One region of the Synechococcus sp. PCC 7336 genome, then DNA from elsewhere that is predicted to be linked to it. Evidence: predicted binding sites of a transcription regulator. Region 1 holds the regulator's gene; the other holds the start of a gene.
What was found. The regulator NtcA, encoded in region 1, controls nitrogen genes in cyanobacteria. The targets are predictions, from matches to a motif close to GTANCNNNNGNTAC.
Positions count from the first base shown of each region.

Region 1 (5,628 bases):
AGGTGAGCGAAGGTGGTGGCTGGAGCGGGGTCGGTCAAGTCATCAGCCGGAACGTAAACCGCTTGTACGGAAGTGATAGACCCATCTTTGGTGGAGGTGATGCGCTCTTGCAAGTCACCCACGTCGGTCCCCAAAGTGGGCTGATATCCCACAGCGGAGGGCATGCGACCCAGCAGAGCCGAGACCTCGGAACCCGCTTGGACGAAGCGGAAGATGTTGTCGATGAACAACAAGACATCCTGCTTGCTGATATCGCGGAAGTACTCAGCCATTGTCAGAGCCGTCAGACCGACGCGCATGCGAGCGCCGGGGGGTTCGTTCATCTGACCGTACACCAGTGCCACTTTATCCAGTACGCCAGACTCTTTCATTTCGTTGTAAAGGTCGTTGCCTTCGCGGGTGCGCTCGCCCACCCCAGAGAACACCGACAGGCCCGAGTGCTGCTGGGCAATGTTATTGATCAACTCCATGATCAAAACCGTTTTGCCGACGCCAGCACCGCCAAACAAACCCGTTTTGCCGCCTTTCTTGTAGGGAGCCAGCAGGTCCACAACCTTAATGCCAGTCTCGAAGATTTCTGGCTTGGTGGACAGTTCGGTGAACTTGGGAGCCTCGCGGTGGATGGGCATGGCTTCCTGATTCTCAACCGGACCCACCTCGTCTACGGGTTCGCCCAAGACGTTAAAGATGCGACCCAAGGTGGGGGGGCCCACCGGCACGGAGATGGGAGCGCCCGTATCGATGACTTCCATGCCGCGTACCAGACCGTCCGTAGAAGACATGGCCACCGCTCGGCAGCGGTTGTCCCCCAGCAGTTGCTGAACTTCAAACGTGACTTTTACCTCAATGCCGCTTTCATTGGTGGCTTCGACTTTGAGGGCGTTATAAATTTCGGGTAGTTTGCCGTTGGGATATTCGGCATCGATAACGGGGCCAATCACCTGAGTGACGTAGCCGATGTTGGTTGCAGTTGTTGTGACCATGCTCGCAATAAGCTCCTGGCAGCGATGTCTGTATCTATCGTCGAATGAAATCTAGAATTGAAGGAAATCTAGAATTGAAGGAAATCTAGAATTGAAGGAAATCTAGAATTGAAGGAAATCTAGAATTGAAGGAAATCTAGAATTGAATGAAGGGGTTGGCTTGAATTGAGTCGGCTTGAGGTTGCGATCGCGACACCGTCACTCGATGTGCGACGCTAAGCACTTTTGCTCACCATTTTCCGCTGACTAGGCTATCACTTGGCCGTGACCTCGGTAAACCGCGATCGCCCAGTCAGAGAGAGGCTGAAAAATTACCCTTGCCACTTGGCGGACATGTGCTCGGCTAAGTCTACAACGCGCTGGGAGTAGCCCCACTCGTTGTCGTACCAAGCCATCAGCTTGACCAAATCGCCATCGAGAACCGTGGTTAGGAGAGAGTCCACCACAGAGGAGCAATGGGCCCGACGGTAGTCGATCGAAACCAAGGGAACTTCCGAATAACCCAAAATACCGGCCAAACCATTCTCAGAGGCTTCTTTGAGGGCACCGTTCACTTCTTCGGCAATGACCTTCTGTTCGGTTTGAACGACCAGATCGACCAAGGAAACATTGGGGGTCGGAACGCGGACTGCCAAGCCCCCCAGCTTCCCCTTAAGCTCGGGCAGCACGAGTGCAACAGCGGTTGCTGCCCCAGTGGTGGTGGGCACAATGCTCAAGGCAGCGGCACGGGCGCGGCGCAGATCGCGGTGGGTGTTATCCAGCAGACGCTGGTCGCCCGTGTAGCTGTGGGTGGTGGTCATAATGCCCCGCACCACGCCGAATTTCTCCAGAATGACCTTAAGGATGGGGGCAAGGCAGTTGGTGGTGCAGCTCGCGTTGCTCACCACAATGTCTCCCACGGGATCGTAATCGTTTTGGTTGACCCCATAAACGTAGGTGGGAACGTCAGACCCCTTGGCAGGAGCAGTAATCATGACTTTCTTGGCACCGGCTTCGACGTGGCGGGCAGCGCCTTTGTAGTTGCGGAAGACGCCAGTGGCTTCGATTACCAGATCGATGCCCATTGCTTTCCAGGGCAGGTTGTTGGGGTTGCGATCGGAAACCACTGTGATGGCTTTGTCATCGAGGAGTAGCTTGCCATCTCGGGCTTCGACATTCACGCCCTCGAGAGGACCGAGGATAGAGTCGTATTTGAGCAGGTGAGCGCTGGTATTAGCATCCCCCGTATCGTTAATGGCAACGATATCGAGGCCGGAGTTTGCTCTCGTCAACCAGCATCGTAAGAAGTTACGACCGATGCGGCCAAATCCGTTAATGGCTACCTTAATCACTGACCCTTTCCTTGCGTTTTTACGAACAGGTGTTGCTGACTAGCACATCATATCGCAATCGTCACGACATCTATAGATTCAATTTAGATTCGAGCTGATTCTGATGTTGGATCTCAGAATCTATGATTTAGCTCCATGTTACTGAGTCTATACCCGAGTGACGATCGCCGACGCCTTTCATTCCTGCCGGACGTCAGTCGAGCAACGCCGGACGTCAGTCGAGCAACGCCGGACGTCAGTCGAACAACGAGGATCATTCTATTCTATTGCGATCGCGCTCCGAGCAAGCGTTTGGTGGGGTCCGTGCTGGCGATCGATCTCCAAGGGAGAGATGGGACGTAGAGAGGATATACTGAGTGGCGACTTATACAAAGCAGGCATCGCCGTTAGAGCCCCCTTTGCGAGCCTCTAGGTAAATCGCTTGCCCAGTTGAATCGGATCGCGAACGGTAATTTTTTTCTTGTGAATAGAAATATAGTTGTGTTTGCGCAAATCGCCCAATAACCGCGTAATGGTGACTCGCGTCGAGCCGATCGCCTCGGCAATTTCTTGGTGGGATAAACGCAAGTCGATGGTGACGCCATCGCTGCTGGGGAGGCCAAAGTCGCGGCAGAGAATGAGCAAGAAACTGACCAAGCGAGAGCCCATATCTCGATGGGCTAAGGTCTCGATCATCATCTCCGTTTCCAAAATCCGAGAAGACAAGCCTTTTAGCAGTAACATCGCCAATTCGGCATTATCTTCTAGCGCCTTTTGTACCTGCTCGATCGGCAGCGACTGTAACTCGACCGTCGTGAATGCCACTGAATGGTAAAAGCGATCGGAATGTTGTCCCGTCAGCAGGGAAAGCACCCCAAAAATACTATTTTCCCGCAATAGTGCTACCGTAATCTCTTCCCCCGATTCGTACACCCGCGAGAGCTTAACTGCCCCTTTCTGGAGAAAATAGACTCGTTCTGCCGGATCGCCCGGAAAGAAAATGGTCTTGCCGCGCTCGTAAGTGTCCACCATTGGCGGATACTGAGTGCCTGCCATTTCCTTAAAAACAGAGGATAGGGGTCTTTCAGGGGCTGCTACCGAATCCAATGGGATCATAATCTCTATCCTCAGTCAGGTGTATTAACTCTCAATGACGAATTGATTCTGTAGACCGATTGGTGCTCGATATTGGCTTTGGATAGAGATCTGTCGCATTCTATTTAATTGGCTGTCAATCCAGTTAAAACTCTAACGCGCTCAATTCGGCAGGTTAAGCTGGCCAATCTGCATGATGGAGCCTTAATTTTTTACATACACTAGAGGCTATCCGCCGTCAGGTTTTGTATCCTAGTGCACATTTTTCTCAAAGATAAACCGATAACAGCTCGATCGCCACCAATTGCCTGGACTCGGCAAGCCCATTTGGGTCAGAATTGCTGCTCGGGATAGAGTCCATAATTGTCTACACCCTTGCGAGTTTCATCGTTGATGTCTGTAATGACCGTCGAACCCGGCACGCTCTATTTGGTGGGAACGCCGATTGGCAATCGCGGCGATGTATCGGATCGCGCCTTACATATTTTGCGCGAGGTGGACTCGATTGCAGCAGAAGATACCCGTCATTCCGGTAGCTTGCTCAAATACTTTGGCATTTCCACCCCATTGCTGAGCTACCACCGCCACAACATTGCCCGCCGCACGCCAGAATTAGTCGCGAAGCTACAGGCGGGAGAGGCGATCGCCCTGGTGACAGATGCTGGCATGCCCGGTATCTCCGATCCGGGGGTGGAGTTGGTGCAAGCCTGTATTGCCGCTGGCATCGCGATCGTGCCCGTGCCCGGTCCCACCGCTCTGATTGTGGCGTTAGTGGCCTCGGGTTTGCCCGCACAGCGATTTGCATTTGAAGGGTTTCTCCCCACTGCGCGCAAGCAGCGGGACGCGATTCTGCAAGAGCTTGCGGAGGAGAGGCGCACGATAGTGTTGTATGAAGCCCCGCACCGCTTGACCCGCACGCTGAAGGATTTACTGGCCTATGTGGAGCCCGATCGCCCCATTGTGGTGGCCCGCGAATTAACGAAACGTTACGAGGAATTTTGGCGGGGAACGGTGGCGTCTGCGCTGGAACAGTTCGCCGAGCGATCGCCTCGGGGTGAGTTCACCTTAGTTTTGGCAGGCGCGCAGCCTAAGCCTGCGGATACGTCGGAATCTGCTTTGCGCGAGCAATTGCGGGAGTTGATAGGGCAGGGTCTATCGCGATCGCAGGCGAGCCGTCAGGTGGCCAAACAGACCGGCTGCGATCGGCGGGCTATATACCGGCTATCCCTCGCGCTAGAGGGGACCGAATCGGACAATCCCCCCGTGCAGTAGGATAAAAAGGCCCTTCGATCGGCTTGACAAAACCCTTTCCCCACAACCCTTTGACTCAGCTATGGATCTCACCTACCGCCCCCGCCGCCTGCGCCGCACTGCTGCCATCCGCGACATGGTGCAGGAAACTCAACTGTCTGTTAAAGATCTGATTTATCCCTTGTTTGTGATGGAAGGGGAAAACACCCGCGAAGAAGTTACCTCTATGCCGGGGTCTTATCGCTATACCCTCGATCTGCTCGTCAAAGAAGTGCAAGAGGCGCATCAGTTGGGCATTCGGGCGATCGCGCTCTTCCCTGCCGTACCCGAGGAGAAAAAAGATTCCTACGGCAGCGAAAGCTTCAATCCCGACGGCTTAATTCCTCAAGCGCTGAAAGCTATCAAAGCCGCTATCCCCAACATTACCCTCATCACTGACGTGGCCCTCGACCCCTACAACAGCGACGGTCATGACGGCATCGTTCGAGATGGCATCATTCTCAACGACGAAACTGTCGAGGTCTTGGTCGAGCAAGCACTGTGTCAAGCAGAAGCGGGGACCGATATTGTCGCCCCCTCCGACATGATGGACGGTCGGATTGGAGCATTGCGGGAAGCGCTGGACGAAAAGGGGTTTGAAGACGTTGCAATTCTGGCTTATTCGGCTAAGTATGCTTCTGCCTATTACGGTCCCTTCCGCGATGCCTTGGGTTCTGCTCCCAAGGCGGGCGATAAAAAGACCTACCAAATGGACCCTGCCAATGCTCGCGAGGCCATGCGCGAAATGGAGTTAGACGAGATGGAGGGGGCAGATATGGTGATGGTGAAGCCTGCGTTAGCTTATCTAGACATCATTTATCGCATCAAAGAATCTACCAATCTGCCAGTGGCGGCCTATAACGTCAGTGGTGAGTACGCCATGATTAAAGCTGCCGAGCAAATGGGCTGGATTGATGGCAAAAAGGTGATGTTGGAAACGCTGCTGAGTA
Region 1 is NZ_CM001776.1:3,992,168-3,997,795, forward strand. Features, by position in the region: gene atpD (F0F1 ATP synthase subunit beta) at 1-983, opposite strand, end outside; gene gap (type I glyceraldehyde-3-phosphate dehydrogenase) at 1,295-2,314, opposite strand; gene SYN7336_RS31205 (hypothetical protein) at 2,450-2,656, shown strand; gene ntcA (global nitrogen regulator NtcA) at 2,723-3,409, opposite strand; gene rsmI (16S rRNA (cytidine(1402)-2'-O)-methyltransferase) at 3,791-4,660, shown strand; gene hemB (porphobilinogen synthase) at 4,722-5,628, shown strand, end outside.

Region 2 (5,628 bases), 760 kb from region 1:
AGCCCCACAGCCATATCTCTGCGCTTGAATGTAGTTGCGCCGAAATCCTCCCAATCCCGTTCCTGGGCATCTAACAGTGCGGTTGCAATATATCCAATCATGCGGTTGGGGCGTTCGTGGGCTGGGAGGGGAGACATCAGTTCTAGGGTGTTGTGGCTATAGGCCATGCGGATGTTGCGACGATCTCCCAGCTCGGCCAAGATGGCCTCGAACTCCGGCCAAGTGATATTGGGGATGCGAATTTTGCTCCCTGGCTCCAGCTCGATCTGACTGACGGGTCTAGTCACAACCATGAAGTGACGCCTCCAGCGACAAGGGCTGGCGAGTGGCGATCGCCAACATACCCCTTCAAATTCAATTGTGGCAGATTTATCGAGATCGCTTCTTTAAGAGGGTGGCGGATAAACGATAGCCAAATTGTTGTTCGAAAACCGACTTTTTAAAATCCAAGGCCCATAATTCCAAGCTGCAATCGTCGTTCGAGCGAATGGGAGTCAGTCGTAGGTCCACCTCCTTTGCGCGATCGTCCACCTCGACATCCACCGACAGAATGGCAGGGGTGGGGCGACGGTGCAGGGCGGTGGCAAGACGCAATAGAGGACTCAGTTCGGAGACCATCTGGCGATGGTTGTCATCGGGCAAATTTTGAAACCCTTCGTGCCTCTTCTTGGGAGTAGATTTGCGATGGTAGCGGGCCAAATTGGCGATGGTCTCGATTTCCTCTTCGGTAAACCCCAAGAGTTCGCCGTTCCGAATCAGGTAGTAGGTATGTTTGTGGTGGGCCGAATGGCTGACGAAATGGCCGCAACTGTGCAATATGGCAGCCGCCCACAATAGCTCCCGAGCGCGAGCGCCCCACTGGTGCAGTTTAGCCCGACCCATCTGGTCGAACAGACTGAGGGCGAGATCGGCCACCCGTTCGGCAAACAGAATATCGACCCGATATTTTTTAGCCAACCGGTAGATGTGCCGCTGTCGCACCTGACTTTGGTATTGCAGGCGATCTTCGATCAGATCGTGGTTCAACATCCAGTCCACAATCAGCCCTTCCCGCAAGGCCCGCTCGCAGACAGAGATTTCGCTAGCTCCGAGCCGTTCCAAAATCTCCAGGAGCACCGCCGCACCGGCCACAATAATTTCTGCCCGACGTTCGCTCAATCCGGGCATCTTACTCCGTTCTGCCACAGTCATCTTGCGCATTTGGGCGATCGCTTTACGCAGGTCGTCAAGCTCAAAACTGTAACCTTGCAAGCTGGCGGGGGGCCCCTCGTGCATGTATCCGCTCACCATCGCCAAGGCTTCGATCGTGCCCGAGGTACCAATAACGCGGACGGGTTCTCCGGGCGCAAGTTTGTGGAGCAGGTCGCGAATCCCTTCCGCTGGCAGCTCTGCTTTGCCTCGGACATATCCTTGCAAGTGATGGAAGTCTTTACTGCTAGGAGGATCGCCAGAGATAAATTGCTGCGTCAGGCGCACTGCCCCCAGCTTGAGGCTGCGCAGGAAGAGGGGCTCTTCCCCCGTGCCGAGAATGAGTTCGGTCGAGCCACCACCAATATCGATGATGACGTGGGGGCGATCGTTTAAGGCAACAGCAGACAAGACTCCCAAATAAATGCGTCGAGCTTCTTCTCGACCGGAGATCAGGTCGATCTCGATGCCCAGCTCCCGCAGCACTCGTTCTAGAAAGACGTGACCGTTGGGGGCCTCCCGAACGGCACTGGTGGCCACCGCCACGATCGCCTCAGCTCGATAAGACTGGGCTAATGCTCGAGATCGCTCTAGGGCGTCAAATCCCCGTTGCATAGCTTCTGGGGTCAGGCATCCCGTTTCTGGGTCTGTTTCCCCCAGTCTGATGGTGGCCTTGTCTTTGGCAATCGTCATAAAGCTGGGAATCGCGGGATCGACTTTAACGATGAGGGTATGGATGGAGTTGGTGCCCACATCGATCGCCGCCATCACCCGCTGCTCTTGAATGGTGAGAGTCGTCAATGTCGGCAAGCTAACCAAGCTCGTGTCGGTAACCATAGCGAATGGTGTTGTGATGGAATTGAGTGAATCTTACCGTGCTATGTGGAGCGCGGGCCAAGATACGCAAATGTCGGGTATCGGAGCAACGCTATGACTGAGTCGAACCCAATCTCCCGAGGCCAAACCGATTCTGCGATCGCAAATGGAATCAAGCTCAAGAGATAAAAAATGACGATTTTAGCTGCCATTGTTTACTCTTTAAGAAAATTTCCCCTCCCATTCTAGCCATAGTCCAGTCAGGATTTTTGCCAAATACTTGTTTTTTCAGAAATAGTTGAATAAAAATTGCTAAGTTCTAGAAAAATGGGATTTTTGCTCGTTATGTTGGAGACAGAATTGCATATCACTTACTCAGGCTGAATGATGAAAGGTCTTCTAAGATATCTGTCGCGAATTCTCTGTGTTGCGATCGCCACGATTGGAGTGCTCTCATTGCTACTCGGCATGCCGGCGATCGCTCAAAACTCTGCTCCTTCGGACCCACCCAGCAGCCGTACTTCGGAGGCCGCTAGTTCTCCCACTGAAACGGACACTGAAACGGAGGCGAATCGGCCCCGGCAGACTGTTCGTGCGAATCGAGGCAGGGATCGGACTCCCCCTCACGTCTATAACTTCAGGGCCATGAAAAAGTACAACACCCAGACCTACCGCGAGGATACAGTCGGCCCGTACCGCGCAGATGAAGAGGAATAGGCGAGAGGAACGTAAAGGCTCACAGTCCCCCTCTCTCATTGCTGCCTCCTGGGCTAAGACCTCACCATAAATTTCAACGATTCTTTAGCTCTGCATAGCTCGTTTATGGCCCATACTTTGCCTATTGACTGCGACTCGTTACGATAAAACCGCTCGTAACTTCCTCGGAGCCATTTATTGAGCTGCTTTGGTTATCTGACTTAACTGATGACAGGCCCTAGGAATTCGCAATCCATCAAATTGGGCAGGAGCGCTAAATTGTAGTGTATGCTACAGCTTTGCCAGCTGCAGGCATGTAACTGTGCAAACCAAGTCAGTCGCTAGACAACCATGGGAATAGGGTTCAGTTCTCCATCGCACTATGACTGATACCGTGTAGAGATGAAATTATGTGGTTAAGAGAATACGATCCAGAAGATTTTTATGATGAACTATTTGTTGCCAAAGGTGTAGCACGACCTCAAGCAAAATCTTTAATTGAGTGGATGCAGAAGTTAGGTGTCGATCGCTTGGAGCGGCAGCGAAAAACAGCGGAGATTGCCCTACTTAAAATGGGTGTCACTTTTAATGTCTATGGCGACAATCGCGGTGTCGAAAAGGTTTTTCCATTCGATATTATTCCACGCATTATTTCCGCCCAAGAATGGCAGTGGCTAGAGGGGGGGCTGCAACAGCGAATTAAAGCCCTCAATCTTTTTCTAAGTGACATTTACGACGAGCAGAAGATCGTCCAAGATGGGAAAATACCGGCTGAGCCGATCCGTACGGCTTCTGGTTTTTGCCAGCCTTGTGTTGGTATTAAACCTCCTAGCGATACGTGGTGTCATATTGTCGGAACTGACCTAGTGCGAGATAGTGATGGGCGTTGGTATGTTTTGGAAGATAATCTCAGAGTGCCCTCGGGAATTTCCTATGTATTAGAGAATCGCCGGGTGATGAAAAGCACCTTTCCCGAAATTTTTCAAACTATGGCAATTCAAGCAATTGATGAATATCCCAGCTATTTACTAGAGACCTTATTGGGATTGGCTCCTGCCCACTTACCCGATCCTGCCGTGGTGGTTTTGACGCCCGGAATTTATAATTCAGCCTACTACGAACATTCTTTCCTCGCACAGCAAATGGGAATAGAGCTGGTGGAAGGAAGAGATTTAGTGGTAGTGGATGGTTACGTGCAGATGCTGACCACCCAAGGTTTGCGCCGAGTTGATGTCATCTACCGCAGAGTTGACGATGAATTTTTAGACCCCAAGGTATTTCGATCGGACTCTCTGTTAGGGGTTCCCGGTTTAATGGAGGTGTTCCGACAAGGCCGAGTGGCGATCGCGAATGCGCCAGGCACAGGAGTGGCGGATGATAAAGTGATTTATGCTTACGTTCCCGAGATGATTCGCTATTACTTGGGAGAAGAACCGATCTTAGACAACGTCCCTACCTATCTTTGCTGGCAGGACAAAGATAGAGACCACGTGCTCAAAAACTTAGATCGACTGGTTGTGAAAGCAGCCAATGAAGCCGGAGGGTATGGCATGCTAATCGGAACGCAAGCAACAGAAGCACAAAGGGCAGAATTTGCCCAAAAGATTATTGCTAGTCCGCGCAACTACATTGCCCAGCCGACACTCAGTTTATCCAGAGTTCCCACATTAATTGAGGGTGTGGTCGAGGGACGGCACGTCGATCTGCGGCCGTACGTTCTCAATCGCGGCAACGAAGTTTACGTTCACCCAGGGGGATTAACCCGCGTTGCCCTTAAAAAAGGCTCTCTTGTTGTCAATTCTTCCCAGGGTGGCGGCAGTAAAGATACTTGGGTACTCACTCACTAGGGATAGAAAGTATAACGATCGACAGCAGAACATCAAACAATCAACAATGCAAAACCAATGTTAAGTAGAGTAGCCGATTCGATTTTCTGGTTAAACCGTTATATAGAGCGAGCTGAGAATGTATCCCGTTTTGTGGATGTAAACCTCAACCTGATGCTCGATTTGCCATCAGATATCGATCATCAATGGGATCCTTTAGTCTCTATCACAGGAGATGTAGAACACTTTAACAAATACTACGAAGAAGCTAATGCTCGCAATGTCATCCGCTTCTTAACCTTTGATGAGGACTATCCCAATTCAATCATCTCCTGTTTAAAAGGAGCTAGAGAGAATGCTCGCTCGTGTCGCGAGACCATTTCCTCCGAAATGTGGGAGGAAGTCAACTCGTTTTACCTCATGGTCAAAGAAGCAGCGCCAGAGCAACCCTTGGACGATCTGCCGAGCTTTTTAAGTCAAGTCAAGTTGGCCAGCCACAGTTTTGCTGGGGTCATGGATGCAACCATGGCTCATAATGAAGGGTGGCAGTTCGGACAAATGGGAAGATTTCTAGAACGGGCAGATAAAACCACTCGACTTCTAGATGTTAAGTACTTTCTTTTGCTCCCTTCTGTCGAATGGGTGGGTACACCTTTAGATCGAATTCAGTGGATTTCATTGCTGAAATCAGCGAGTGCTTACGAAATGTACCGAAAATTCCAACATCGCATTATTCCCAGTAGTGTTGTAGAGTTTTTGGTTCTCAATCGCCAGTTTCCGCGCTCGATCTATTTCTGTCTCCATCAATCCGAACAATGCCTGCATGCAATCACAGATACTCCCATCGGAACTTGGTGCAACCGAGCAGAAAGATCTCTAGGCAAATTATGTGCTCGCTTGGGATATACTACAGTAGACGATGTGATTGAATCTGGTTTGCATGAGTTTTTAGATGAGATGCAAAGTGAAATCAATAGTGTAGGCGATCGGATCTATACCACCTTTCTGACTGTGGAGAATAAAGTTCTAAGTTAAGTCAAGATTATGATTGCAAAAATACAGCCAATTCTATTGGTAGAACTTATTCTTCATATTCTCTTCG
Region 2 is NZ_CM001776.1:4,749,874-4,755,501, reverse strand. Features, by position in the region: gene SYN7336_RS22525 (Uma2 family endonuclease) at 1-293, opposite strand, end outside; gene SYN7336_RS22520 (Ppx/GppA phosphatase family protein) at 370-2,025, opposite strand; gene SYN7336_RS27345 (hypothetical protein) at 2,392-2,721, shown strand; gene SYN7336_RS22510 (circularly permuted type 2 ATP-grasp protein) at 3,111-4,547, shown strand; gene SYN7336_RS22505 (alpha-E domain-containing protein) at 4,605-5,561, shown strand.
Region 2: a site for NtcA is predicted at 2,982-2,995, ahead of SYN7336_RS22510 (circularly permuted type 2 ATP-grasp protein). Genes of this name have one in related genera too.